Regions from separate parts of the Micromonospora sp. RL09-050-HVF-A genome, predicted to be linked through region 2. Evidence: predicted binding sites of a transcription regulator. Region 2 holds the regulator's gene; the other holds the start of a gene.
The links. The regulator HspR, encoded in region 2, represses chaperone genes until heat shock. The targets are predictions, from matches to a motif close to TTGAGTNNNNNNNACTCAA.
Positions count from the first base shown of each region.

Region 1: the regulator HspR is predicted to act here: its motif matches at 5,769-5,787, upstream of lon (endopeptidase La).

Region 1 covers NZ_JAGKQP010000002.1:1,168,748-1,183,186, forward strand. Annotated here, with positions in the region: gene J7462_RS05455 (glycoside hydrolase family 9 protein) at 1-389, opposite strand, end outside; gene J7462_RS05460 (2'-5' RNA ligase family protein) at 504-1,031, opposite strand; gene J7462_RS05465 (DEAD/DEAH box helicase) at 1,132-2,850, shown strand; gene J7462_RS05470 (DoxX family protein) at 2,908-3,279, opposite strand; gene lon (endopeptidase La) at 3,409-5,745, opposite strand; gene J7462_RS05480 (Lsr2 family protein) at 5,989-6,336, shown strand; gene J7462_RS05485 (hypothetical protein) at 6,702-8,018, opposite strand; gene J7462_RS05490 (hypothetical protein) at 8,325-9,449, opposite strand; gene J7462_RS05495 (DICT sensory domain-containing protein) at 9,453-10,562, shown strand; gene J7462_RS05500 (helical backbone metal receptor) at 10,580-11,296, shown strand; gene J7462_RS05505 (CBS domain-containing protein) at 11,329-12,018, opposite strand; gene J7462_RS05510 (DoxX family membrane protein) at 12,242-12,805, shown strand; gene J7462_RS05515 (FKBP-type peptidyl-prolyl cis-trans isomerase) at 12,978-13,361, shown strand; gene J7462_RS05520 (STAS domain-containing protein) at 13,595-13,963, opposite strand; gene J7462_RS05525 (Ig-like domain-containing protein) at 14,142-14,439, opposite strand, start outside.
Region 2 covers NZ_JAGKQP010000002.1:4,620,770-4,635,208, forward strand. Annotated here, with positions in the region: gene J7462_RS20340 (NUDIX domain-containing protein) at 232-918, opposite strand; gene J7462_RS20345 (SPFH domain-containing protein) at 995-2,104, shown strand; gene J7462_RS20350 (hypothetical protein) at 2,101-3,012, shown strand; gene J7462_RS20355 (hypothetical protein) at 3,116-4,342, opposite strand; gene J7462_RS20360 (GTPase) at 4,396-6,078, opposite strand; gene J7462_RS20365 (GTPase domain-containing protein) at 6,075-7,928, opposite strand; gene dnaK (molecular chaperone DnaK) at 8,137-10,014, shown strand; gene grpE (nucleotide exchange factor GrpE) at 10,063-10,806, shown strand; gene dnaJ (molecular chaperone DnaJ) at 10,889-12,073, shown strand; gene J7462_RS20385 (heat shock protein transcriptional repressor HspR) at 12,103-12,546, shown strand; gene J7462_RS20390 (hypothetical protein) at 12,673-12,882, shown strand; gene J7462_RS20395 (hypothetical protein) at 12,958-13,389, opposite strand; gene J7462_RS20400 (cation:proton antiporter) at 13,563-14,439, opposite strand, start outside.

The DNA of each region.
Region 1 (14,439 bases), 3.5 Mb from region 2:
CGCACCGGGTCGGCCGAGATGTCGAAGGGGTAGCTGTTGCTCCCGCCCACCGACAGCACGTAGCCGGTGCCCGGGGTGTCGTAGGCCGAGAAGTCCGCGATGTGCACCGGGTCGCCGGAGAGCGCGTCGGTGCCCCGTACCGTGGTCTGCCCGGAGGCGACCGTGGCGCCGCCGGCGTTGCGCAGCGTCCAGCCGAGCGGGGAGTTCGCGGAGTTCACGACGGTGGCCTGCTTGGGCAGCCCCGGCACGTAGGCGACCTGGTTGACCTTGACCGGTGAGCCGGGGTCGGGGGCGGCGGAGGCGAGCTGCGGCACAGCCGCGAGCCCGCCGAGGGCGAGCAGGGCGGCAGCCGCGAGCGCGACCGGACGCCGTCGGACATGGTGGGGCATGGGGCCTCTTCCGGTGGGGATGGCAGTGACACCCGACCGGACCGGCGCAGCAGTGACCCGCCGGGCGGTCGGATGGACCGTCGACGGGAGCGCTCCGCCCACCATAGACCACCGTCAGTCCGCCGGGAAGTCACCGCCCAACGGCCGGACGGTCCGGGTGTCGCCGTCGTAGCTGCGTGCCGCCACGAACCGGCCCTCCGGCCGGTCACCGCCGACCACCGCGCGGGCCCGCCGCCGGTCGTGGTCGCGGAAGCGCAGCGCGAGGCTCAGGTGCGGCACCCAGTTCCCCGGGGCGTGCCAGGGCCGCTGCCCGTCCGCGCCGTCCAGTGCCGCCCAGACGGCCCCGTGCAGGGCGGTCAGCTCCGCCGTGGGCCGGACCAACCAGACCAGCGGCGCGCTGCCGTCGAGCACCGCCACCCGTTCCAGCCGGACCGGCAGGGGCAGCGCGGCATCGAAGAGACCGGCGAGCCGGTCGACCGCGCCGGGCGGGAACGCCTCGACGGCGGCCAGCGTCAGGTGCGGCCGGTTCGTCGGGTGGCCGTGCCGGGCCAGGCTGGGCAGCCCCGCCCCGGCCAGCCTGTCCCACGCGGTGCGGACCGTCTCCTCCAGCACCGGGCAGCAGAGCAGTTCCACCGTACGCACGCCCGTCAGGCTAGCCGGCGGGCGGGCGCGGCTGTGCCGGTCGGCACGGTGGGGCCGGTCGGCGCGACGGCCCGACGGGGATGATGGAAAACTTTGTCCCATGAGTTCCGCACCTACACCGACCGACCTCTCCGCGCCCGACGACTCCGACGGCGTACCCGCCTTCGTCGATCTCGGGCTGCGCGCCGAGCTGTTGGGCGCGCTCGCCGCGCTCGGCTACGAGGAGCCCACCCCCATCCAGCGCGAGGCGATCCCGCTGCTGCTGGCGGGACGGGACCTGCTCGGGCAGGCGGCGACCGGTACGGGCAAGACCGCCGCGTTCGCCCTGCCCCTGTTGCAGCGGATGCCGGACGACCGCTCCGGCGGTGACCCGGTGTCGCTGGTGCTGGTGCCCACCCGGGAACTGGCCGTGCAGGTCTCCGAGGCGTTCCACCGGTACGGCAAGGACCTCGGGGCCCGGGTGCTGCCGATCTACGGCGGCCAGCCGATCGGCCGTCAACTGCGCGCCCTGGACCTGGGCGTGGACGTGGTGGTGGCGACCCCCGGCCGGGCGCTGGACCACATCGCCCGGGGCACCCTGCGGTTGGGCGCGCTGGCCACGGTGGTGCTGGACGAGGCCGACGAGATGCTCGACATGGGCTTCGCCGAGGACATCGAGGCGATCCTGGAGCACGCGCCCGCGCAGCGCCAGACGGTGCTCTTCTCGGCCACCATGCCGGCCCGGATCGACGGCCTGGCCCGCAAGCACCTGACCGACCCGGAGCGGATCCAGATCGGGCGGGAGCAGCCGGTCGCCGGGGAGGCGCCCCGGGTCCGGCAGAGCGCGTACATCGTCACCCGGGCGCACAAGCCCGCGGTGCTGGGCCGGGTGCTGGACGTGGAGTCGCCGACGGCGGCGATCGTGTTCTGCCGCAGCCGGGAGGAGGTGGACCGGCTCACCGAGACGATGAACGGGCGCGGCTACCGGGCCGAGGCGCTGCACGGCGGGATGAGCCAGGAGCAGCGGGACCGGGTGATGGGGCGGCTGCGCGCCGGCACCGCCGACCTGCTGGTGGCCACCGACGTGGCGGCCCGTGGGCTGGACGTCGAGCAGCTCACCCACGTGGTCAACTACGACGTGCCGTCGGCCCCGGAGTCGTACGTGCACCGGATCGGCCGGGTGGGCCGGGCCGGTCGGGAGGGGGTGGCGATCACCCTCGCCGAGCCCCGGGAACACCGGATGCTCAAGACCATCGAGCGGGTCACCGGCCAGCGGATCACCATCGACAAGATCCCGACGGTGGCCGACCTGCGGACCCGCCGGCTGGCGTTGACCCAGGCGGCGCTGCGGGAGAGCCTGCTGGAGGACGACCTGGACCCGTTCCGGGTGATCGTCGAGTCACTGTCCGACGAGTTCGACCTGATGGAGGTGGCGCTGGCAGCCGTCAAGCTGGCCCACGAGGCGGCCCTGCCCGGCTCCGACGACGACGAGGAGATCCCGCAGGTGGCGGTCCGTCCGCCCCGGGAGTCCCGGCCCGGGTTCGACAGCCGGGGCGGGGACCGGCGCGGTGGCGGCCGGCCCCGCACGGGCGGCACCGCGCAGGTCTTCATCGGCCTGGGCCGCCGCGCCGGGGTCCGCCCGCAGGACCTGGTCGGTGCGATCACCGGCGAGACTCGGGTGAGTGGCCGCGACATCGGCTCGATCGAGATCGCCGACCGGTTCTCCCTGGTGGAGGTGCCGCAGGGCGTCGCCGACGAGGTGATCGCGGGGCTGCGCAACAGCACCATCAAGGGCCGTAAGGCGACCGTACGGCGCGACCGTGGCGGCGAGGGGCACTGACCCGACACGCGACACCGGCCCGCACCCCAGGACGGGGGCGCGGGCCGGTCGCGTTCGTCAGAGCGGGTACGGCCCGAAGCGGCCCCAGGCGACGATCGCCGCCAGGATCAGCAGCACCACGGTCATCGCGGTGCCGGGGTGCTCCTTGGCGCGGGCGTGCACCACGATCGCGCCGATCATCACGATCACCAGCCCGACGGCGGCCAGCGGGGTGAGCACGGTGGCGATGCCGGTGAGGCCGGGCAGGACCAGTCCCAGCGCGGCCAGCACCTCGACCGCGCCGAGCGCCTTGACCTGGGTGGGCGGGACGTTCTCCACCCAGCCCATCCGGTCGCGCAACTTCTCCTTGGGCTGGGTCAGCTTGGTCAGCCCCGCGCCGGCGAAGAGCGCGGCGAGCAGGATCTGCAGGATCCACAGGAACAGGTTCATCGGCGGTCGCCTCCGGGGGGTGCCACCGTGGTGGCGGATGCGGTAACGGGGATGGTCAGGCTACGGCCCTGACGGCCCCCGACGCCCGGTGGGACGCCGAGGGCCGTGGAAGCGGTCGGGCGAGGCCGGTCAGGCGGCCCCGACCGGCCGGCCGCCGAGCGTCTCCGCGTCGATCTCGGCCGGGCGCAACGCCAGGGCGAGCACGTCGGCCACGTCGGCCAGGGTGTGCACGGTCAACGCCTCGCGTACCTCGGTGGGCAGGTCGTCGAGGTCCGGCTCGTTGCGGGCCGGGATGATCACCTCGGTCAGGCCGGCCCGGTGCGCGGCGAGCAGCTTCTGCTTCACCCCGCCGATGGGCAGCACCCGCCCGGACAGCGTCACCTCGCCGGTCATCCCGAACTCGGGCCGTACCGGCCGGCCGGTCACCAGGGACGCCAGCGCGGTGACCATGGTGATGCCGGCGCTCGGGCCGTCCTTGGGCACCGCGCCCGCCGGCACGTGCAGGTGGATCCGGCGTCCGGCCAGGACGTTCGGGTCGAGGCCGTAGCGCCGCCCGTTGGCGCGCAGGTAGGACAGCGCGATGTGGGCGGACTCCTTCATCACGTCGCCGAGTTGCCCGGTGAGGGTCAACCCGGGCTCACCGTCCATGCTGGTGGCCTCGATGAAGAGCACGTCACCGCCGGCGCCGGTGACGGCCAGGCCGGTGGCCACGCCGGGTACCGCCGTGCGCTCCGCCGACTCCGGGGTGAACTTCGGCCGGCCCAGGTAGCCGGCCAGGGTGTCGGTGTCCACCCGGACCGGGGTCGGGTCGGTCGTCAGGGTCACGGCGACCTTGCGCAGGATCTTCGCCAGGGCCCGTTCGAGCTGCCGGACGCCGGCCTCCCGGGTGTACTCGCCGGCGATCAGCGCCAGCACCTCGTCGGTGACGGTCACCTCGTCGGCGGTCAGGCCGGCCCGCTGGAGCTGCCGGGGCAGCAGGTGGTCGCGGGCGATGGCGACCTTCTCGTCCTCGGTGTAGCCGTCCAGGGTGACCAGTTCCATCCGGTCCAGCAGCGGGCCGGGGATGGCCTCCACCACGTTGGCGGTGGCCAGGAAGAGCACGTCGGACAGGTCGAGGTCGACTTCGAGGTAGTGGTCGCGGAAGGTGTGGTTCTGGGCCGGGTCGAGCACCTCCAGCAGGGCGGCGGCCGGGTCACCGGCGTACCCGGCGGCGAGCTTGTCGACCTCGTCGAGGAGCACCACCGGGTTCATCGAGCCGGCCTCGCGCAGCGCGCGGACGATCCGGCCGGGCAGCGCACCGACGTAGGTGCGCCGGTGCCCACGGATCTCGGCCTCGTCGCGGACGCCGCCGAGGGAGACCCGGACGAAGTTGCGGCCCAGCGCGCGGGCCACCGACTCGCCGAGGCTGGTCTTGCCGACTCCGGGCGGGCCGGCGAGGGCGAGCACCGCGCCGGAGCCGCGCCCGCCTACCACGCCGAGGTTGCGCTCGGCACGGCGGTTGCGCACCGCCAGGTATTCCAGGATGCGGTCCTTGACGTCGGCCAGGCCGGCGTGGTCGGCGTCGAGCACCGCCCGCGCCGTCGCCAGGTCGGTGTTGTCCTCGGTACGGGTGCTCCACGGCATCTCCAGCACCGTGTCCAGCCAGGTGCGGATCCACCCCGCCTCGGGTGAGGCGTCGCTGGCCCGTTCCAACTTGCCGACCTCACGCATCGCCGCCTCACGGACCTTGTCCGGCAGGTCGGCGGTCTCCACCCGGGAGCGGTAGTCAGCGGAGCCGTCCGGCTCGTCCTCGCCCAGTTCCTTGCGGATCGCGGCGAGCTGCTGGCGGAGCAGGAACTCCCGCTGGGACTTCTCCAGCCCCTCCCGGACGTCACTGGTGATCTGTTCGGTGACCTCCTGTTCGGCCAGGTGGTCCTTCACCCAGCCGACGAGCAGCTCCAGCCGGGCGGTGACGTCCTGAGCGGCGAGCAGTTCGGTCTTCTGCGCCAGGCTGAGCCACGGCGCGTAGCCGGCCGCGTCGGCCAGCTCGGACAGGTCGGTCATCCGTTCCATCGCGTCGATGACCTGCCAGGCGCCCCGCTGCTGGAGGACCGAGGTCATCAGGGCGCGGTACTCGCGGGCCAGGTCGCGGGCGCGGCCGGCGGGGGCGGGTTCGTCGAGTCGGGTGGCCTCCACCCAGAGGGCGGCGCCGGGTCCGGGGACGCCGGAGCCGATCCGGGCACGGGCCAGGCCACGCACCACGGCGGCGGGTTCGCCGTCGGGGAGGCGGCCCACCTTCTCGATGGTGGCGATCGTGCCGACGGGGCCGTACTCGCCGTCGATGCGGGGTACGGCGAGCAGGGTGTTGTCGCCGCCGGCCCGGGCGGCGTCGACGGCGGCCTGGGTGGTCGGGTCGAGGGTCACCGGGATGACCATGCCGGGGAGCAGGACGACGTCGGTCAGGGGAAGTACCGCGAGGGTTGCCATCGGACACCTGCCATCACTTGAGGTTGAGCGTGTCTCACTCAAGTCACAAACCGTGCCCCGTGTTCCGGGATGTGACCCAGGACACATCCCGCCCGCACCTCCACCCTCGGCCAGCATTGGCCAGACCCGGATTTCCCAGGATTGACCCGACCCGTCAAATGAAAGAGAGGCGTATTGTTGCGGATTTGCCGTCAGATACGTCAAACTCTTAGCACACCCCGCTCAACACAGGGAGTAATGGCGATGGCAAGGAAAGTAATCACCGTTCTGACCGACGACCTCGACGGCGGAAAGGCCGATCGGACCGTCGAGTTCAGCCTGGACGGGGCGGCGTACACCATCGATCTCTCCGACGAGAACGCGGGGGTGCTGCGCAAGACGCTCGACGCGTACATCACCGCTGGCCGCCGAATGGGGCGGGGCGCGGTCGAGACCGGTCGGCCGGCTCGCCGCCCCGCTCGCGCCGGAGTCTCGGGAATGGACCGCGAGCAGAACCGCGCCATCCGGGAATGGGCGACCAAGAACGGCCACGAGATTTCCGAGCGTGGCCGCATCCCGGTCTCGGTCGTGGAGGCGTGGAAGAGCCGCTGAGGGCGGTCAGGTCACGAACGGACGCGCCGGGGTCACGCTGAGATAACAGCGGCGACCCCGGCGCTTTTCGCCGTGTCCACAATTTCCACCCGCTGCGCCGTCACCGAAAACCCTTGCCGGCCCGCCCGGCCCTGGCCGCCCGGAACGCCCCGCACCGCGGGCCGCCCGGAACACACCGCACCGCGGGCCGTGGAATGCGTCGCTTCGCTGGCCGCCCGGAACGCGGGGCCTCCGGAACAGGATCGCCACCCGCCGGCCGCACCGGGCCTCAGCGTCGGCCTCCGGAGAAGTGGACCCACCCGAAAGGCCACGGGCCGCCCCGGGGAGTTCCCCGGGGCGGCCCGTGGCCTTTGTCGTCTGTCCGGTCAGTTGACCCGGATGCGCACCACGTCGAAGGCGGGGGTCTGGTTGGCCCGCTCCATCATCGGAACCCGGTGCGAACCGTCACCGGCCCAGACCGCGCACTGCGCCGTACCCGACTGCGGCAGGCCCGGGATCTGGATGGTCACGTCGTCGGACTGGTTGCCGCCCTTGCCGTCCTCGGTGGCCACGAAGAACGCCGGGACGTCCTGCGGGTTCGACGGGGCCTGGTTGGTGTTCTGCAGCATCCGGCAGGCGGTGTGGAAGTGACCACGGGTGAGGCCCTGACCGTTGAGCACCGAGCTCTCCAGGTAGTAGCCACCCTGCCCGGCCGCCAGGAACCGGTCACGGACCAGGTTGCGGGTGGAGACCTTCAGGCTGAAGGCCTGGTTGCGCTGCACCTGGTTGGGGAACTGCGTGATCAGCAGCGACGGGTTGTTGGCCGCCGCGCCGACCTCGCCGAACGCGGTGCTGACGCAGCGGTTGCCGTTCTGGAAGCCGTCGTGCGGCTGCAACCGGCTGTTGGCGCAGTCCTTGGCGAGCACGCCCAGGGCGTTGCCGTTGTTGCCGTTCTGGCCGCCGTTGTTGTTGCCGCCGTTCTGGCCGCCGTTGTTGCCGTTGTTGCCGCCGTTGTTGTTCTGGCCGCCGTTGTTGCCGTTCTGGCCGCCGTTGTTGTTGCCACCGTTCTGGCCGCCGTTGTTGGCGGCGGCGGCGACCTGGCAGCCGGCGAGCTGCTCCAGGCCCTGCGGGCGCTGGGCGAACCGGCCGATCGCGGTGGCGATCCGGTTGAGGGCGGACCGCCGCTTGTCGGCCAGCGGGCCGAGGATCGCGTTGTCGATGAACGCCTTGCCGTTGCGCCCCTCGGCCGCCAGCCGCTTGTTGGCGTCGTCGATCTGGGTCTTCAGTAGGGCGAGTTCCTTGTCCACCTCGGCCTTGGCCTGGGCCGGGATCTGCGGCAACCGGGGGGTGACCTCCGGGCAGGCCACCGTCGAGGCCAGCGTGGTCACCGGCGCGTTGCCGGCCTTGACGGCCTGGCACTCGGCGACGGACATCTGGCCGTCACCCCAGTGGTTGCGGACCCACCGGCCGTTCTGCCAGGTCTGGGTGGTGCTGCCCCGCCCGCTCGGCGAGGTGGCGCCGGGGCTCGGTGCGACACAGGCCGACGAGACGTTGCGGGCCTGCTGCCTCGGCTTGTCCCCGGCCGATGAGATCTGGGTGACGGCGGCGATGCCGCCGAAGACGACGAGCGCACCGACCGCCGCCAGCAGCCGCTTGCTCCGCGCGTTACCGGACGACCGGCGTGCCCCTGTGGACCTGCGCATCGAATTGCTCTCCTTCTCGATCCGGTACCTGACTCGTGTCCCCGACGAGGAGACGACCTTCGGGTCGGTCTCCCCCACCGGGGTCACTGCGACGTTCCGGTCGCACGTCGATGGCCGACGATGCCTTTCCGCACCGTCCGCCGCGTCGGGTGGCGCGGCTGGGAAGATCCTGTCCATTCCCGCTTAGGTACGGGCCGGCCCGGACGAAGGTTCAAAGCGGATCGAGGAATCCGGGACCATTTTTCGGCCGGGCCGGATTGTCACCACACGTCGCCGGAAAATGACGGCGGGTCGTTCCCGGAGGGGTCAGTCCCCGCAGAGGTGACCGAAGGCGAACGGCGTGGCCAACTCGTCGCGCCGGTCCCGCAGCACGCAGATCTGCCGGCGCAGCTCGTCCCGGTCGAGCAGGGCCGATTCGTCGGTCACAGCCACCGCCGGCCGGTCACCCACCGGCAACCGGTCGCCCACCGCCACCGCCGCGAGGTCCTCGGCCAGTCGGGCGGGGTCCACCCCGCAGTGCCACCGCGCCTCGGACACGGTGACCCGCTCCACCAGGCAGCGGCCGGGCCGCACCTCGACCCAGCTCCACCCCTCGGCCGTCCCGTCGCGCCACCGCACGTGCAGCCCGCGCACGATCGGATCACTGAGCCGCCGCGACACGTACGCCTCGACGGCCGCCGCCCGGGACAGCGCGCCGAGGTCGTTCACCGCTCCGGTGCGCCCGTCGGGCAACCGGCCGACGATGTCCCGGTAACCGACCGGGTTGTCGTCCGGGTCGTCGCCACCGGCACCGGCGGCGTAGGCGCGGGCGTCGATGACGTACGTGATGATCCGTCGGCCGTGGTCGGCGGCCCGCAGCGTCGGCGAGCCGATCCGCAGCACCGGCAGGCCCACGGCGGCGCAGACCGCCGAGACCATCCGCTCGGTCCGCTGCCCCGCCGAGCCGGCCGGCGCGGTCGGGCCGACGGTCAGGGCGAACAGTGGCACGCCGGTGTCGGCCGCGCAGACGACGTGGTCGAACTCCGCGCGCAACGCCGAACTCCACTGGTGCCCGGTGACCCCGGCCGGCCGCCGCGATACCAGGTCGCCGAGCCGACGGGCGGGGTACACCGCCTGGCCAGCCCGGACGAACAGCGGCGCGGCCCCGGCCGGAACCGGCCGCAGCCGGGCCCCGTCGTCGGTGGCGGTACGCGTCATCGTCGGGTCGGTCCGTCCGTGGCAGGAGAGGTGACCGGCCGAGTCTAGGACGTCGACCCCCGTGCCCGCCTCGTCGGTGCGGCCGGTGGACCCGTCGCCGAGCGGTCGATCCGGGCGGTGGGCCGGCACTGGGCCGTCGAAGCGGACGATGAGCCCGGCATCCGGGCCGTCGATGCGGGCGGCGGGTCCCGCACCAGGCGGTTGGTGTGCCCCGACCGGGATCTCTACGCTCACGGGGTGCTGCACGACGGACCGGCCCCGGAACTGTTGACCAAGCGGAGTCTCGTCACGGTCTCCCACGCCATCGAGCGGTCGGCGCTGGCCACCGCCGAGGACGGCCCGCTGGTGGTGATCGCCCTGTTCCAGCGGATGCCGTACTTCCAGCGGGAACGGGCCCGCTACACACGCATCGCCGCGGGTGCGGCGGTCACCGTGGTCGGACTGGTCGGGCAGACACCGCCGGAGCTGCCCGACGGGGCGTACCCGGTGGCGCTGGAGGAGACCGAGGAGCTGGCCCGGGAGTGGAGCGTGGTGGCCCTGACCCCCCGCTTCGGGGCCAGCCTGGTGGCCCGGGACCGGCGGGAGGTGGTGGCCGCCGACACGCTGGAGGAGGGCCGGCTCTTCGCCGGCCGCTGGGGGTTCCGCCGGGACGAGGCGCTGCACGAGGTGATCCGACTGCGGGCGCACCTCGGCGACCGGCTCCCCCCGGCCGCGCTGACCGCTATCGATCAGGTGCTGCGCCGGGTCAGGGACCTGCCGGCGACCCCCGGTGAGAGCCGGGCGGAGGCGGCGTTGCGGCTGATGGCCGAGCGCGTCGACCGGGCCCCCCGTGGCGGGCCGGGACGTTCCGCCGAACCGGTCGCGGGACCACCGGGCCTGGTGGACGAGCCGACCCTGCGCCGCTGGACCGGAATGGACGGGGTGACCGCCGCCGGCACCCTGCCGGTGGCCCTGATCGGGGTCCGGATCGGTGACCCGGCCCGCGCCGCCGAACGCTTCGGACGCCGCAGCACAGCCCGCGAGGCGCAGGCCGTGATCGCCGCGCTGACCGCCCCACTGCGCCCGCTCGACCGGGCGATCCGCCTCGCCCCCGACGAGTACCTGCTGGTCCTGCCCGCGTTGAGCCGGGAGGAGGCGCTGGCGGTGGCCGGTCAGGTGCACACCTCGGTCGCCGGGCTGGCCCGGTCGTACCCGTTCGTGTCCTTCGCGGTGCACACGGCGGTCACCGTGACCGACCGGCGGCCGATGCCGGTGGCCGAGGTCCGGCACGCCGTCGAGTGGGCGGCCCGGGAGGGCGTACCGATGGCTACGGTGTCCCGGGAGACCGTCGCGAGCTCCGCCCACTGAGCACGGTAGGGGACACGATGCGGGTCGTCTCGCTGGTGCCGTCGCTGACCGAGGCGGTGGCGGTGACAGTGCCGGAACTGCTGGTAGGGGCGACCGACTGGTGTGTGCACCCGTCGGGTCTGGACGTGGCCCGGGTCGGCGGCAGCAAGTACCCCGACCTGGATCGGGTCCGGGCGCTGCGGCCGGACCTGGTGCTGCTCAACGTGGAGGAGAACCGGCGGGCCGACGCCGACGCGCTCAGCGCGGCCGGGGTGCCGGTGCTGGTCACCTACCCGCGTACCGTGCCGCAGGCCCTGGACGAGTTGGCCGGGGTGCTCGCCGCGCTGGGGGTGACCGGGGAGCCGGGCTGGCTGACCGACGCCCGCCGGGCCTGGGCCGCACCCGCCGTCGGGGCCGGGGCACGCCGGGCCGTGGTGCCGGTGTGGCGACGGCCGTGGGTGGTGCTCGGCGGGGACACCTTCGCCGGGGACGTACTGCGCCGGCTCGGCGTGGTCAACCTCTACGACGACGACCCCGAGCGCTATCCGCGCCCCGACCTCGACGCGCTGCGGGCCCGCCGGCCCGACCTGGTGGTCCTGCCCGACGAGCCCTACGCGTTCACCGCCGACGACGGGCCGGACGCCTTCCCCGGCATCGACTGCGCGCTGGTGTCCGGCCGGCACCTCACCTGGTACGGCCCGTCGCTGGCCGAGGCGCCCGCCCTGCTCACCGCCCAACTCGCCACCCCGGTCTGACCATCCGTCCCGGGTGGGTGCTCGGGTGGCGGTCAGGCCACCGGGGTGATCCCCCGCTCCACCAGGCCGGCGTCGTCGACGTCGTACCCGATGGTGCTGGTGACCTGGACCACGCCGCTGACCTGGCCGGCGAGTTTCTCCGCCAGCTCGGCGTCGGTCCGCCGGTCCAGCCGGCCGTCCAACCGCACCGCGCCGTCGCGGACCTGTACGGTGACCAGCCCGTCCCGCACGGCCAGCACCCGCCGCAGCACCTCCTGCACCACGTCCTCGCGGATCTCGGCGTCGGTGCGCAGGTGCACCCGCAGCAGGTCGCCGCGGGTGACGATGCCGACCAGCCGGCCCAGGTCGTCGAGGACCGGTAGCCGCTTGACCGCCTCCCGGTCCATCAGCCGGGCCGCCGCCGGCAGCGACGCCCCGGGGTGGGTGGTGACGGCCGGCGCGGTCATCAGCTCCTTCGCCAGCAGCGCCTCGGCCTTCTCCCGGGACACCCGACGACGTCGCCCGGCGAAGACCCGCCGTTCCTCCTGCACCCCGGAGTGCTCCACCTTGTGCAGCAGGTCCGCCTCGGACACCACCCCCAGCACCCGCCGGAAGCCGTCCACCACCGGCACCGCGCTGATGCCGCGCCGGATCAGCACGTCGACGATCGCCCGGTAGGGGGTCTCCTCCCCCACCGTGGCGACCTCCCGGGTCATCACGTCGTCCACCTGCCATGTCCTCATCACGACCTCCTCGGGCTCTCCCGGCCGACGTTAGGGCCGGCCCGACCGGTCGGGGCAGAGGCGGACGGACCGGTACCGCGGAGGCCGAAGGTCCCGTCGGGAGGCCCGTGGCAGGGGACTTAGGTCCCGCCCCGGCACGTACCGGTCGGCCCTGCCGGGACGGCCGCGAACGGCGTGGAATGTAACTGCCACCGGGAAGTGCGGTGCCAGGCAGAGAAGGGACGTGGGAACCATGACCGCGACGATCGAGCGGAACACCACCGCAGGGACCGCACCGGTGGCCGGAACCGAGACCACCCGGCAGCGCGCCGCCCGCTACGTCTGGGCCGGGACCCGGATCGCCCTCGGCTGGATCTTCCTCTGGGCCTTCCTGGACAAGCTGTTCGGCCTCGGCCACGAGACCGCGACGAAGAACGCCTGGATCAACGGCGGCAGCCCGACCAAGGGTTTCCTGGCCTTCGGTGCGAAGGGTCCGTTCCAGGGGCTCTACCAGGACATCGCCGGTGCGGCCTGGGCCGACTGGCTGTTCATGATCGGCCTGGCCGGCATCGGGGTGGCCCTGCTGCTGGGCATCGGGATGCGGGTCGCCGCGATCGCCGGTGGCCTGCTCATGGTGCTGATGTGGACCGCCGTCCTGCCCCCCGAGAACAACCCCTTCATGGACGACCACCTGATCTACGCCGCGGTGCTGGCCGGTCTCGCCCTGGTCGGCGCGGGGAACACCCTCGGCTTCGGCCGGGTCTGGGCCACCCTCCCGCTGGTACGCCGGTTCGGCTGGCTCCGGTAACCGACCGCGAGCACCCGACCGGCCGGCAGGGGCGCCACCTCGACGGTGGCGCCCTGCCGCGCGTCCACCCCCGCCCGTGGGGTCCGGCGTCGGGCCCTACGGGAATAGGTCCGTCACGATCGGGCAGGATCGACACCGACCGGACGATCGTGCGACGACGAGGAGATCAGCAATGAACACGCCCCAGGCAGGTAAGCCGGAGATCGGCCCGATCGAGGGCGCACCCCCGGCCGACCTCGTCATCGAGGACATCACCGTCGGCGACGGCCCCGAGGCCCAGCCGGGCCAGCTGGCCAACGTGCACTACGTCGGGGTGTCCCACTCCACCGGGCGCGAGTTCGACGCCTCCTGGAACCGGGGTGAGGCGTTCGAGTTCCCGCTCGGCGGCGGCCAGGTCATCGCCGGCTGGGACCAGGGCGTGGTGGGCATGAAGGTCGGCGGTCGTCGCCGGCTCACCATCCCGCCGCACCTGGGCTACGGCAGCCGGGGCGCGGGCGGGGTCATCAAGCCGAACGAGACCCTGGTCTTCGTCGTCGACCTGCTCGGCGTCCGCTGACCACCGGCGGGGTCGCCGGCACCGGCCGGCGGCCCCGCCGGCACACCTACCGAGATCCTGTGCCGTGCCCGGGGGTCCTGTGCCGTGCCCGGGGGTCCGGTGCCGGACTGCCCGCCCCGGGGCCGGCGGCGTCGGCCGTCGAGGTGCCGGGCGGCCCGAGTCCACGTCACACCCGGCTCGACGAGCCGGCCGGACACGATACGACGCGGGCAGGCGGGCGGGCGCGTGGCCGGTCAGGCGCAGGCGGCCAGGGGGCGGTGCGTGACCCCGACCGGGGCGTCGCCGTGCCGGACCGCGATGATCCGGTGCAGGCCGGTGGCGCGCAGCACCCGGGCGACCACCGGATCGGGGTCGACCACGACCAGCTCGCCGCCCCGGGCCCGGACCCGCAGGTGCGCGGCGACCAACGCCCGCACCCCGGCGGCGGAGAGCACCCGGACACCGGAGAGGTCGAGCCGCAGCAGCGGACGGACCGGTGCGGCCCAGAGGGCGACCCGGAACTCGCCGACGGTGGCGATGTCGATCTCGCCCACCACGCGCACCTCGACCACGTCGTCGGCCACCCGGAGCCGCACGTGGAACCGGTCCTCTCCCTGCGTCATGCCCCGAATCTAGCCCCCACCTCCGACGTTTCCGCCCTGCCAGAGGCGGGTTTCCGGGTAGTCCCAGGGTCGCCCCGGAGCTGACCCTGACTCCTCCTCAGGGTGGACCCACGCGGTACGCCGTGGTCGGCCCGTCGCGACGGGCCGACCACGGCGTACCACACCTGCCCGGGCCTGGTCAGCCGCCGCTGGCCGACGGCGCGGGAGCCGGCGACGAGCCACCGGCGACCACCCCCGGATGCGGCGGGCTGGTGGCGGGCGCCGGCTTCAACCCCGGCGGTACGGGCAGCGCGCTGCCCCTGGCGAACTCGGCCCAGCCCGTGTTCCAGGCCGTCCAGCCGTTGCCCGGCCGCAGCGGCACCTCGGTGCCCTTCACGGTGACCAGGTCGCCGACCTGGGTGACGCCCATCAGCCAGTCGGCGGCGGTGGACGACACGTTGGCGCAGCCGTGCGAGACGTTGGTGTAGCCCTGGTCC
Region 2 (14,439 bases):
CTGGCGCAGCGCCCAGACCGGTCGCAGCGCCCGGCGACCGGTGCCGGTGGGACGGGTGCCGGTGGGATCGGTGCCGGGTGGTCGGTCCGGGCAGTGACGAGGTCGGGGGCGGTGATCCGGTCCGGGCAGTGCCCCGGTCCGGGCAGTGACGAGGTTCGGGCGGTGACGAGGTTCGGGCGGTGACGAGGTCCGGGCGGTGGTCCGGTCGGGGCGTCGGGCCCGGCGGGCGGTTCAGGGTTCGGGGCGGAGCATGGGCGGGTGGAGCCGGGTGGCCGGGCCCCGGCGGAACAGTTGGGCAGGTCGCCCCCGGTCGCCCTCGGTGGCCCGGCCGGCGGGGCTGACGAAGCCGGGGGTGCCGGTGACCTTGCGGTGGAAGTTGCGCGGGTCCAGCCGGGTGCCCCAGACCGTCTCGTAGACGGCCCGCAGCTGGGCCACGGTGAATTCGGGCGGGCAGAAGGCGCTGGCCAGCGGGGTGTACTCCAGCTTCGCGCGGGCCCGTTCCAGGCCGTCGGCGACGATCCGGTCGTGGTCGAAGGCGAGCTGGCCGGGGGTGAGCCGGTCGACCGGCACCCACTCCGCCGAGGCGGCGTCCGAGCCGGCCACCGGGGTGGGCAGGTCGGGCAGCAGGGCCAGCCAGGCGACGGTGACCACCCGTCCGCGCGGGTCGCGGTCCGGCCGGCCGTACGTGCCGAGCTGCTCCAGGTGGCCGGCCGGCTCGGGGAGCCCGGTCTCCTCGGTCAGCTCCCGGACGGCGGCGTCGGGCAGATCCTCGTCGATGCCGACGAAGCCGCCGGGCAGCGCCCACCGGCCCTCGTCCGGTGGGATGCCCCGGCGGACCAGCAGCAGGTGCAGCGCGTCGGCGCGCACGGTGAGGACCACCAGGTCCACCGTCACGGCGAAGGGCGGGTAGTCGGTCATCTCTTTATCACCACCTTGACGATAACCTATCAGAGTTGTTATCGTCGGGTAGACGAAAAAGAGGAAGGTGTGAGACATGGCCGACGTGACGAGGCGACTCTTCCTGCGCCACCTGCGCGGGACACCGACCAACTGGGTGCGGCTGCACGTCGACGGGCGGGTCCGGCGGGAAGGGACCGGCCAGTCGTTCTGGTACCGACCGCTGACCGCCGTGCTGAGCGAGGTGCCGGTCGACGACCGGGAGCTGCCGCTGCTCTTCCACGCGCGTACCGGCGACTTCGCCGACATCACCGTCCAGGCCACCGTGACCTACCGGGTGGCCGACCCGACGCTGGCCGCCGCCCGGCTCGACTTCTCGATCGACCCGCGCACCGGTAAGGCCCGGTCCCGACCGCTCGACCAGGTGGCCACCCTGCTGGCCGAGCTGGCCCAGCAGCCCGCCCTGGACCTGCTCTCCCGGGTCCCGCTGGCCGAGGCGCTGACCACGATCGCGCCCATCCGGGAGGCGGTCTCCGCAGCGCTCGACACCGAGCCCCGGCTCGCCGACATCGGGGTGGCCGTGGTCAGCGCCCGGGTGGTCGCCGTCCGGCCCGAACCCGAGCTGGAACGCGCCCTGCAGACCCCCACCCGGGAGGCCGTGCAGGTGCAGGCCGACCGGGCCACCTACGCCCGCCGGGCCCAGGCCGTCGAGCAGGAACGCGGCATCGCCGAGAACGAACTCCAGAACAAGATCGAGCTGGCCCGCCGGGAACAGCAGCTCGTCGAGCAGCACGGCGCGAACACCCGCCGCCGGGTCGAACTCGACGCCGCCGCCGAGCTGGCCACCGCCCAGGGCAAGGCGGAGCGGGAACAGGTCGCCAACGCCGCCGCCGCCGAACGGGCCCGGGTGTCCGCCACCGCCGAGGCGGACAAGGAACGGCTGCTCGCCGCCGGTGCCGCCGACAAGGAACGGGTGCTCGCCGTGGCCAAAGCCGAGACGGTACGCGCCGTCGGCGCCGCCGAGGCCGAGGCGGAGGCGGCGAAGCTGGCCACGTACGCCACCCTGCCGCCCGGGGTGCTGCAAGCCCTCACCGTCCGGGAACTCGCCGGCCAGCTCCCGCCGATCGGCCAGCTCACCGTCACCCCGGACCTGCTGGCCGACCTGCTCGGCCGGCTCACCGGCCCGACCGGGACGGTGGACCGGTGAGCGGCACACTGACCCCCCGGGTGGTGGTGGTCCGCCGCCGCAGCGAGCTGGAGGAGCTGCTCGCCCGGCACGGCACCCGGGCGGCGGCCCAGTGGTACCTGCGCGCCCGGGGCCGGGACCTGGCCGAGGTGGTGGACCGGCACGAGGCCCTCCAGACGGCGCTGACCGCCGTCGGGGCCGCCGTACCGGCCGACTGGCGGCGCGGCACGGTCGACCGGGACGACCTGCCCCGGTTCCTGTTCGGCCCGGAGGACGTGATCGTCGCCGTCGGCCCGGACGGCCTCGTCGCCAACGTGGCGAAGTACCTCACCGGGCAACCCGTCGTCGGCGTCGACCCGGAACCGGGCCGCAACGCCGGGGTGCTGGTCCGCTGCACCGGCGACCAGATGGCCGCCCTGCTGCCGGCGGTGGCCGCCGGGACCGCGCCGCTGCGCCACCGGGCCATGGTCCGGGCCACCCTCGACGACGGACAGGAACTCGTCGGCCTCAACGAGGTGTACGTCGGGCACGCGTCCCACCAGTCGGCCCGCTACCTGCTCGACGTCGGCGGGGACGGCCGGCCCCGGCAGGAACGGCAGTCGTCCTCCGGGGTGGTCGTCGGCACCGGCACCGGGGCCACCGGCTGGTGCGCCTCGATCGCCCGGGACCGGTCGGCAGCCGTCCCGCCGCCCGCCCCGCAGGAGCCGGCCCTGTGCTGGTACGTGCGGGAGGCGTGGCCCTCACCGGTCACCGGGGTCGAGCTGGTCGCCGGCCGGCTCGACGGCACCGACGCGCTGGAGCTGACCGCCGAGTCCGACGGTCTGGTGGCGTTCGCCGACGGGCTGGAGGCCGACCGGCTGACCCTGCGGTGGGGCCAGCGGGTACGCCTCGACGTCGCCCCCGGCCGGCTGGCCCTGGTCGAGCCGTAGACCGGCCGGGGACGTCACGGGGCCACCCCGGCGCGTCGCCGGGTGGTCAGCGCGTCGCCGGGTGGTCAGCGCGTCGCCAGGCCCGCAGCGCGTCGTCGGACGGTCAGGGGGTGTCGTCCCCCAGCCGTTGCCGGTTGGCCTCGATCCAGGCGTCCAGGGCGACCGGGTCGTCGGGGTCGATGCCGTCAGCCATCAGCTGGGCCACCGCCGCCGTCGCCGGGCTGCGCCGCTCGCCTGTTGAATAGAGCCGGGCGAACTCCGGCACCAACTCCTCGATCGCCTCGTCGGTCTGGGTGCCGGCCCGTTCGGGCAGCCCCCGCCGCCGGGCCGCGAACGCCGCCCAGGCCCGCAGCACCCGGGGCAGCAACGCCGCGTCGTCCATGTCCAGCACGGCCCGCCGGTGCACCCAGTCGAGCAGGAACAACCCGGCCACCGCCGGGCTCCAGCGCAACGGGTCGGCGTCCGGGAAGCTCGCCGAGTGGTCGAAGAGCAGCCCCAGGCAGAAGTGCAGCGAGGCCAGCTCGGCGTCGCTGTCGAGGGTGTTCAGCCCATGGCGGGCCGCCTCGGGGGAGGACAGGAAAGCCCGGACCAGCGTGGTGCGCTCGTCGGCGCTGAGCGGCTGCGCGTCCCAGCCGGTGGTGCCGGCGCTCGGCTCGGGCAGCACCGCCAGCCGTGCCCCGACCAACGCCCGGTCGGTGGCGAGCGAACCCTCGGCGGGCAGGTCACCCAGGTCGTCGGTGATCGTCAGGTGACGACCCACCTCGCCGTGCATCCGGGCCGGGTCCTCCTCCCGGAACCATGTCAGGTCGTCGTCGGCGCACATCTGCCGGACCTGCTCCAGGATCCGTTCGGCCGGCCCGCCGACGAAGACGTCCTTGGTGATGCCGATGTTGTGGTCGACCAGTGCCACCAGGGCGTGCTCCGGGCCGCCCGACTCGTCGTCGTAGGCGAAGGTGGCCAGGTAGGAGGTCTGGTCGCCGTACACGTCGCCGTACGACCAGGTGCCGGTGAGGTGGACCCGGCCGAGCTGACCGGCCCAGGCCGGGGCCTGCGCGCCGGGGCGGACCTTCGCCGCGCCCTCGGCATCGGGCACCAGCGCGGCGAAGACCTGACGGATGGTGGTGGCGGCGGCCGTCCGGCGGCGGGAGGTGGCGGCGAGGAAACCGGAGACGAATTCCCGGACCGCCGTTTCCCGGTCGGTCTCGGCGATCGCGTAGACGCTGCCCAGCAGCGCCGTGCCGAGCATCTCGGCGTCGAGCGCGCAGTCCAGCCTGGTCACGTCGCGGGCCGCGGAGAGCACCGCGTCGTAGGGGGTCTTTGGCGTGGCCATGGCACGACCCTACGCCGCCGCGCAGCCCCGGACACCTGTGCCGGCGGCGGCGTTCACCGGGTGGCGTCCTGCCAGGCGCAGCGGGCGAGGGCGTACCGGTCGAGGAGGGCCCGGACGGGGATGAGGACGTACTCCGCGCCGACCCGGGCGACCGCCTCGGTGAGCCGCTGCTCGGCCCGCTGTCGGGCCCGTCGGGCCGCCCAGCGGATCACCGGCCGGGTCACCGCGGCCACCAGCAGACCGGCGAGCAGCCCACCGAGCAGGAGCACGGTCGGCAACGGTGCCTCCCCCACCCGGGGATAGTCCAGCGCCGGCAGACCCAGGGCACGCAGCGCGTAGCCGAGCACCAGCCAGCCGAGCCCGGCCACGGCGGCGAGGGTGACCAGCCACTGGAGGGCACCGACCAGCCGCCACCAGAACGGCCGGCGGTCCATGCCCAGGTCGGTGCCGGCGACCGCGCCGTCCAGCGCGTCCGGCAGGTCGGCCAGCCGGGACCGGGCGGCGGCGGTCACCGCGGCCGGCCAGGGTGCCGGGAGTTTCTCGCCGGACCGGTGGCCGACGGCGCGGATGGCCAGCCCGAGGGCGGACTGCTGGGCGGCTGTCGGGTCGGGCACGGAGGTGGCAGCGAGCACGGGCTCCGCCGGGCGCTGCGGATCGGTGGTCGGGCCGGGCAGGTGCAGCCGGTGCAGCGGGTCGGGGCGCAGTTTGCGCCAGCCGCGTACCAACGGCCAGCCGGTGGCCCCGCCGGCCCGGTGCCGGTACGCCCCCTCGACCGCGGCGGCCACCGCCGGCACCCCGGCCGACTCGGCCAACGCCCGGTCCAGGGCGCGGACCGTCGCGGCGTCCGGGACGTGCCCCGGGGCTTCGACGGCGACCAGTTCGCCCAGGGACGCCGCCACCGTGTCGGCGTCGCCGGAGAGCCGGCGCAGCGCGGCCTGCCGGTCCGACACCGCCCGTTCCAGCGCCTCCCGCAGCCCGGTCATCCCGTCCGGCTCGACCGCCGTGGTGGCCAGCAGCGGCACCCCGTCGAGCCCGTCGACGTCGAGCAGCCGGCGCAGGTCGGCCAGCACCCGGGGCAGCTCGGCCGGGGGCAGCCGGTCGGCCTGGTTGAGCACCACCACCGTCACCTCCCGGTGCCGGTGGAACTCGCGCAGGTAGCTGTTGTGGATCACCCGGTCGGCGTACTTCTGCGGGTCGACCACCCAGACCACCAGGTCGACCAGGCCGAGCAGCCGGTCCACCTCCAGCCGGTGGGACCGTTGCACCGAGTCGAAGTCGGGCAGGTCGAGCAGGATCAGACCGTGCAGGGCGGACTCGTCGTCGCCGTCGAGCGCGCTCTCCCGGACGAACCGGTGCCGGGGCAGCACCCCGACCCAGTCGAGCAGCCGGTTGCCGCCGTCCAGCGGCCCCCAGACGCAGGCGTGCGCTACACCGGTGGTGGGCCGGCGCACCCCGACCGGGGAGAGTTCCATCCCGGCCAGGGAGTTGAACAGGCTGGACTTGCCGCTGCCGGTGGCGCCGGCCAACGCCACGACGGTGTGGTCCCGGGACAGCGACAACCGGGTGCCGGCCCGCTCGACCAGGGTGTGCGCGCCGACCAGCCGGGTGTCGGGCACCTCGCCGTCGACCGCGTCGAGGAACCGGCGGATCGCGTCGAGGCGGGCCACCAGCGCGTCGGCGTCGACCCGCTGTTCACCCCGGAGCGCCTCGCGCATCCGACCGACGATGTTGGTCACCGGGTGCCGTCCTCGGAGGTCGGGGTCGGGATCGGTAGGGCCTGGCCGGTCTGCCCGGCGAGGCCGCTGTGGTGCCGGGCCAGCTCGACCCGGCCGCCGGCCCGGCGCAGCGCCGCGCCGACCTCCGCACCGGGTCGGGCCCCGTCGGTGCGGGCCAGGTAGCGGCCCGCCTCCTCGTCCAGCAGCGCGCGGACCCGTTCCAGCAGGTCACCCCGGGCCTTCGCGGCGAGGGTACGCACCGCCTGGTCGCCGAAGATCGCCTGGAGTACGGCCTGCGCGGCGACGGTGGTGCCGGCCCCGGTGGCCACCTCCAGCCCGGTCGGGATGAACGCGGTGGAGGCGAAGACGGCGATCATCACGGCCAGCCCGGTGGCGTTGACCGCGTACGCGGCCGTCCGGGCCACGAACCGCCGGTCGCCGCCCTCCTCCCGGACCAGCTCCAGCACCCCGCGCTGCCAGTCCCGGACCAGCCGCTCGGCCCGCTCGGGCAGGTCGGCCGACGGGTGCGCCAGCGGCGGGTCGAGTAGCGCGGCCCCGGCCGGGTTCGCCTTCCAGGCGGTGTACGCGTTCTCCGCCGCCTCGGAGGCGACCCCGCGCAGCAGGGTGACCAACTGTGACTCGATGGCGTTGCGCAGGTCGGTGGCGGGGGTGGCGGGCCGGCCGGTTACCGCGGCGACGACCCGGTCGCGCAGCCGGCCGATCCGGGCCTCCAGCGTCCGGAAGAACTCGCCGGTGCCGACGAACTCCTGCCAGCGGGCGAGGACCTCGCCGCGGAGCAGCCGGCCGTCCTTCAGCCCTTCGGTGACGGTCCGGTGCGCGCCCTGGTAGGCGGCCCGGACCCGGTCGTCGAGGGCGTCGGCGGCGACCATCTGCTCGTCGGCCGCGTCGGCGAGCATCTCCACCGTCGGGTGCAGTGAGGCGAGTGCGCCGTCGAGGGTCTGCCGGACCACGGCGGCCCGGGCCTCGGCGTCGGCGGCGAGCCGGGCGAACCAGGTGCCCAGCGGTGCGGTGACCCGGTCGGGCAGCAGGCCCTGGCCGTCGACCCAGGTCTCCGGCAGGACGAACAGCGGTGCCGCGCCCAACTCCTGGGCGGCGAGCATCTCGGACAGGTGGGCGGCGATCTCGTCGGCGGCCTCGGGGGGCACCCGGTCCAGCACCATGGCGATCGCGGCACCCCGGGAGCGGGCGGTACGCAGCAGCTCCCACGGGACGGCGTCGGCGTACCGGGCGGCGGTGGTGACGAAGAGCCAGAGATCGGCGGCGGCGAGCAGTTGGCCGGCGAGGGCCCGGTTGGCGTCGACCACCGAGTCGATGTCGGGGGCGTCGAGGAAGGCCAGCCCCGGGGGGAGCGCGGGCGCGGTGACCAGGTGCAGGGTGCCCGGATCCTCGCTGGGTTCGTTGGTCCGGGTCAGGCCGGGCAGCAGCTCACCCTGGCGGAACCAGGCGGCGTCGGCGGGGTTGCAGACCAGCACCGGGGAGCGGGTGGTGGGGCGGAGCACGCCGGCGGCGCTCACCCGGGCCTGGACCAGGCTGTTGACCAGGGTCGACTTGCCCGCGCCGGTGGAGCCGCCGACGACCACGAGCAGCGGGGCGTCGAGCCGGGCCAGCCGGGGCAGCAGGTAGTCGTCGAGCTGGTCGGTCAGCGCCCGGCCGGTGTGCCGGGCCGGCTCGGCCGAGGGCAGCGCGAGCGGAAACCGGGCCGCGCCGATCGCGGCCCGCAGGCCGGTGAGGGCGGCGGGCAGGCCGTCTCCGGTGGGGCCGGGCGGCGTCTCGTCGGTCTCCGACGGCCCGGTGCGGGCGGCGACGGTGGGCGCGCCGGACCGGGTGGCGGGATCGCCGTGCGTCGTCACCGCTAAAGCGTGCCCGACCGATGCAACAGAGACAACCGGAGGGTAGTAACGGTCGGGTTGCGTCGGGTCGGCTCAAGTCGACTTGCGCTTTGGCGATCGCGTGGCACTATTGAGTCAAGTTCACTCAACTTGTGGTGTGGTCGCTGCGGGCGGCCCTCCCGGGCAGGCCCTCCGACCTGCCCACCCGTAACGAAGCGAGGAAGCGAAGATGGCACGTGCGGTCGGTATCGACCTCGGCACGACGAACTCCTGCGTCAGCGTTCTCGAGGGCGGTGAGCCCACCGTCATCGCCAACGCTGAAGGCTCGCGGACGACCCCGTCGATCGTCGCGTTCGCCCGTAACGGCGAGGTGCTCGTCGGTGAGGTCGCGAAGCGCCAGGCGGTGACCAACCCGGACCGGACCATCCGCTCGGTCAAGCGGGAGATCGGCACCAACTGGACCGTCGACATCGACGGCAAGAAGTACACCCCGCAGGAGATCTCGGCGCGCACGCTGATGAAGCTCAAGCGGGACGCCGAGGCGTACCTGGGTGAGCAGATCACCGACGCGGTGATCACCGTTCCCGCCTACTTCAACGACGGGCAGCGGCAGTCCACCAAGGAGGCCGGTGAGATCGCCGGCTTCAACGTGCTGCGGATCGTCAACGAGCCGACCGCGGCGGCCCTGGCGTACGGGCTGGACAAGGGCTCCAAGGAGCAGACCGTCCTCGTCTTCGACCTGGGCGGCGGCACCTTCGACGTGTCCCTGCTGGAACTGGCCGAGGGCGTCGTCGAGGTCAAGTCGACCAGCGGTGACAACCAGCTCGGCGGTGACGACTGGGACCAGCGGATCATCGACCACCTGGTGAAGACGTTCCGCGGCGAGCACGGCATCGACCTGGGCCAGGACAAGATGGCCCTCCAGCGGCTCCGCGAGGCGGCCGAGAAGGCCAAGATCGAGCTGTCGGCGGCCACCACCACCAACATCAACCTGCCGTACATCACCGCCGGCGCGGCCGGCCCGCTGCACCTGGACGTGACGCTCAGCCGCGCCGAGTTCCAGCGGATGACGCAGGACCTGCTGGACCGCTGCAAGGGCCCGTTCGAGCAGGCCGTGAAGGACGCCGGCATCAAGATCTCCGACGTCGAGCACGTGATCCTGGTCGGCGGCTCCACCCGGATGCCGGCCGTCACCGACCTGGTCAAGCAGCTCACCGGTCGCGACCCCAACAAGGGCGTCAACCCGGACGAGGTCGTCGCCGTCGGCGCGGCCCTGCAGGCTGGCGTGCTCAAGGGTGAGGTCAAGGACGTCCTGCTGCTCGACGTGACCCCGCTGAGCCTGGGCATCGAGACCAAGGGCGGCATCTTCACCAAGCTCATCGAGCGCAACACCACCATCCCGACCAGGCGCTCCGAGGTCTTCACCACGGCCGACGACAACCAGCCGTCGGTGCTGATCCAGGTGTTCCAGGGCGAGCGCGAGATCGCGGCGTACAACAAGAAGCTCGGCACCTTCGAGCTGACCGGCCTCCCGCCGGCGCCGCGTGGCGTGCCGCAGGTCGAGGTCGCCTTCGACATCGACGCCAACGGCATCGTCAACGTGCACGCCAAGGACCTGGGCACCGGCAAGGAACAGAAGATGACGATCACCGGCGGCTCCTCGCTGCCGAAGGACGACATCGAGCGGATGCGCCGCGACGCCGAAGAGCACGCCGACGACGACAAGCGTCGCCGCGAGGAGGCGGAGGCCCGCAACGTGGCCGAGGCGCTCCAGTGGCAGACCGAGAAGTTCCTCGCCGAGAGCGGCGACAAGCTGCCGACGGAGAACCGGGAGCAGCTCAACGAGGCCCTCGGCGAGCTGCGCGGCGCGCTCGGCGGTCAGGACATCGAGAAGATCAAGGCGGCCCACGAGCGGCTCGCCCAGGTCTCCCAGCAGGCCGGTTCGCTGCTCTACGCGCAGCAGGCCGAGCAGGGGGAGCAGCCGGGCGCGGCAGGTCCGGGCGCGGGCGCCGGTGCCGGCGCGGGTGCCGGTGCCGCCGGGGCCCCGAAGGCGGGCGGCCCGGACGACGTGGTCGACGCGGAGATCGTGGACGAGGACAAGAAGTGACGGTCCGCGCCGGACACGAACTCACCGCACAGGGATCGAGGTAGTCGTATGACGGAGAAGCCACGAGTCGCCGACCCGGGCGCCTCCGGGTCGACGCCGGGTGGCTCCGAGCCCGCCGACGACGGGCCGCGGGTCGTCATCCGGAACAACCGCAAGCTGGGCAGGACCGAGGAGCCGCCCGCCGCCGCCGACGCCGGGGCGGACGCCCCGGCCGAGGGGCTGGTCGAGGAGGCCGAGGTGATGGTCGACGAGATCGAGGCCGAGGCGACCGCGCTCGACGGGCCGGCACCGACCGGTCCGCCGGTGGTGGACGCCCCCGCGCAGCCGGTCGACGACAGCCCGACCGGCTCGCCGCTCGGCGCCGAGCTGGAAGCCCTCCGGGCCGAGCTGGACGAACGGACCCGGGACCTGCAACGGGTGTCGGCGGAGTACGCCAACTACCGCAAGCGGGTGGACCGGGACCGGGGCGTGGTCCAGGAGCAGGCGACCGGCTCGGTGCTCGCCGCGCTGCTGCCCATCCTGGACGACCTGGACCGGGCCCGGGAGCACGGCGACCTGGTGGGGCCGTTCGGCACGGTGGCCGAGCAGCTCACCACGGCGCTGGGCAAGTTCGGCCTGACCCCCTTCGGCGAGAAGGGCGATCCGTTCGACCCGACCCGGCACGAGGCGGTCGCGCACCAGACCTCGCCGGACGTGGACGAGCCCACCTGTGTCCAGGTGATGCGCCGGGGCTACCTGCTCGGTGAGCGGCTGCTGCGGCCGGCCATGGTCGCGGTCGCCGACCCGCAATAGTGCACGGCCATCCGGTCGCCCCGCCCACCCTCACCCGGTGGGCGGGGCGACCGGGCCACATCTCACGGAAGGGGGTGGACCGGTGAGTTCCAAGGACTGGATCGAGAAGGACTTCTACGCCACGTTGGGCGTGGAGAAGTCCGCCTCCTCAGACGAGATCAAGAAGTCGTACCGGAAACTGGCCCGGGAATCGCACCCGGACCACAACCCCGGTGACCCGAAAGCCGAGGAGCGGTTCAAGGGCGTCTCCGAGGCGTACGCGGTGCTCGGCGACGACACCAAGCGCCGCGAGTACGACGAGATGCGCTCGCTGTTCGGCTCGGGCGCGTTCCGTCGGGGCGCGCCCGGCACGGGTCAGCCCGGCGGTGCCCCGTTCGACGTCTCCGACCTGTTCGGCGGCGGTGGCGGGGACACCCGGTTCGGTGGTGGCGGCTTCACCGACCTGTTCAGCTCGATCTTCTCCGGCGGTGGTGCCGGTGGTGCCGGTCCGACGCGGGCACGTGGCCCGGCCCGGGGCCGGGACGTGGAGACCGAGGTGGCCCTCGACTTCGGGGACGCGGTGCGTGGTGTCACCCTGCCGTTGACGCTGCGCGCGCCCGGGGTCTGCGACACCTGCCACGGCAACGGCGCGAAGCCCGGCACCCAGCCGACCGCCTGCCCGGTCTGCCACGGCGCCGGGGTGACCACCCGGGACCAGGGGTCGTTCAGCTTCTCCGAGCCGTGCCGCAACTGCCAGGGCGTCGGCACGGTCGTCGAGGAGAAGTGCCCCGAGTGCCACGGCACCGGCGGGGTCACCAAGACCCGCACGTTGAACGTCCGCTTTCCCGCCGGGGTGGCCGACGGGCAGCGGATCAGGTTGGCCGGGCGGGGCGAGCCGGGTCAGCGGGGTGGGCCGGCGGGCGACCTGTTCGTCCAGGTGAAGGTCCGCCCGGACGACCTGTTCGGGCGTACCGGTGACGACCTGACGCTGGCCGTGCCGATCACCTTCGCCGAGGCGGTGCTCGGCACCGACCTGCGGGTGCCCACGCTGGACGGCGCGGTGACCCTGCGCGTGCCGCCGGGGACCCCGTCCGGTCGGGTGCTGCGGGCCCGGGGCAAGGGTGTGGTGCGTCGCGACGGTCAGGCCGGTGACCTGCTGGTCACGTTGGACGTGGTGGTGCCGGCGACGGTGTCGGACGAAGCCCGGGCGGCGCTGGAGTCGTTCGCCGACGCGACGCCGCCGGCGGCCCGGGAACATCTCGACGCGCGGGTGCGTCGGGTCGGTTGACCGGTTGACGGGTGCGGAGGTGAGTGGAGATGTCGGACGGGTTCGTCGGTTCGGGTGACGCCGCCTACGAGGCCAAGGTGCTGATGATCTCGGTCGCGGCACGGATGGCGGGGATGCACCCGCAGACGTTGCGTCAGTACGACCGGCTCGGCCTGGTGCAGGCCGGTCGGGCGGCCGGTGGCGGGCGACGCTACAGCGTGCGGGACGTGGTCCTGCTGCGTGAGGTCCAGCGGCTCAGCCAGGACGAGGGTGTCAACCTGGCCGGGGTGAAACGGATCATCGGGCTGGAACGCCTGGTGGAGCAGGCCCAGCAGCGGGTGGCCCGACTGGAGGCGGAGCTGGACGCCGCCTACCGCCGGATCGCCGAGCTGGAGACGCTGGCCAGCGGTTTCTCCCGGGGTGACCTGGTGCCGACCAGTCGCACCTCCACGGCGCTGGTGGTCTGGCGTCCCCGCCGCACCCCCGACCGCTGACCCTGGCCCGGCCCGCCGGGTCGGCGGTGGTCTGCGGTCGGGGTTTTCCGGCGGTGGGTGGTCGTTCCGGCTAGCCTGTTGTCAGGTCCAACCAGGTCAATTCGGACTCCGACGGCGGGGGGAACCGTGGCGGAATCGGCGAAGAAAGTGGCCCGGCAGGCGGAGGAGCGGCTCAACAAGGTGGCCGAGAACGTCCGGGAGAAGTTCGACCGGGTCACCGAGGGCAAGTTCTCCGACACGGTGAAGAACGGCAGGTTCGCCGAAGGGGCCGACCCCGGGGCGGACCGGGAGCGGACCGGGGAGAAACGCCGCAACCAGGGCGGATCGGCACGCTGACGATCCGTCGACGTGCGGGCCGGGACCCACGGGGGTCCCGGCCCGTTCGCCGTCCGGCTGCGGGTGCGCCGCCGGTCAGCCGAGCCGGCGGTTGTCCCGGACCAGGCCGCCCTCGCACCAGTCGTGGTAGGTGAAGAGTTCCTGCCGGGCCAGCAGCGCCCGACTGTTGTACGCCCAGTTGCGCATCAACTCGTCGCCGTCGCGTTCGGCCTGCTCCACCAGTTTGCGGAAGCGACGCTTGGGGTGGGCGCGGAAGTTCGTTCGGATGCCGTCGGCCGCGTAGATGTAGAGGCAGTGCAGGGCGAAGCGGCGCGCGGGGCAGGCCGGGTCCAACGCCAACTCGAACAGGGTGAGCACCAGGTGGTCGCCGGAGACCAGCAGGTCCCAGTCTTGTGGCAGCGAGGTCAGCGGCACCGAGTCCGGCTGGTACGCCCAGGCCCGTAGCTCCCCCGACGACGGGTCGACGGGGTTGGCGAAGCCGTGGAACGGCGGATCCTGCACGCTCACCGGCAACCTTCCGCTCACATCCACGGGGTGCCTCCGTGCGCCCGCGGGACCCTGTCCTGCTGGGGCGCAACGCTAGCCGCCGCTGCCCGGCCGGCGGAAGACCCCGCCGGGAGCAATTCGGCAACGGAGGCCCTGGCCAGGCCACCTGTGTGAGGGGCCTGGCCAGGCGGTTCTCAGTCCGTGGCGGGTACCGGCTGGGGCTGTCGGGCGGCGATCCGTCGACGCAGCCTCTGCTTGAACCAGCGCATGTCGGGCAGGCGGGCGAGCATCGGACCGGTGATCACGGTGATCAGCACGTACGCCGTGGCGAGCGCCGCCAGTTTGGGTTCGACGGTGCCGGCGGCGACGGCCAGACCGGCGATGACGATGGAGAACTCGCCGCGCGGCATCAACGCGAAGCCGGCCCGCCAACGGCCCGGTTCGGCGATGCCGGCCCGGCGGGCCGCCAGGTAGCCGGTGAGCAGCTTGGTCCCCATGGTGACCACGGCCAGCACGATCGCGGGCAGCAGCACCGGCGGCATGTCCCGGGGGTCGGTGACCAGGCCGAAGAAGACGAAGAAGACCGCGGCGAAGAGGTCCCGCAGCGGGGAGAGCAGTTCGGTGGCGTGGTGCGCCACCGGCCCGGACAGGGCGATGCCGACCAGGAACGCCCCGACGGCGGCGGAGACCTGGAGCCGGGCGGCGATGCCGGCGACCAGCAGGGTCAGGCCGAGCACCCCGAGCAGCAACGCCTCCGGGTCCTTCGCCGACAGGGCGGCGGAGATCAGGTGGCCGAAGCGGATGGCGACGACCAGCACGATCACCACGGTGAACACCGCGACACCCAGCGCGATCCCACCCTTGACCAGGCCCACGCCGGCCAGCAGCGCGGTCACCAGCGGCAGGTAGAGCGCCATCGCCAGGTCCTCGATGACCAGCACGGAGAGGATGACCGGGGTTTCCCGGTTACCGACCCGGCCGAGGTCGCCGAGCACCTTGGCGATCACCCCGGACGACGAGATCCAGGTGATGCCGCCGAGCACCACGGCGGCCACCCAGCCCCAGCCGAGC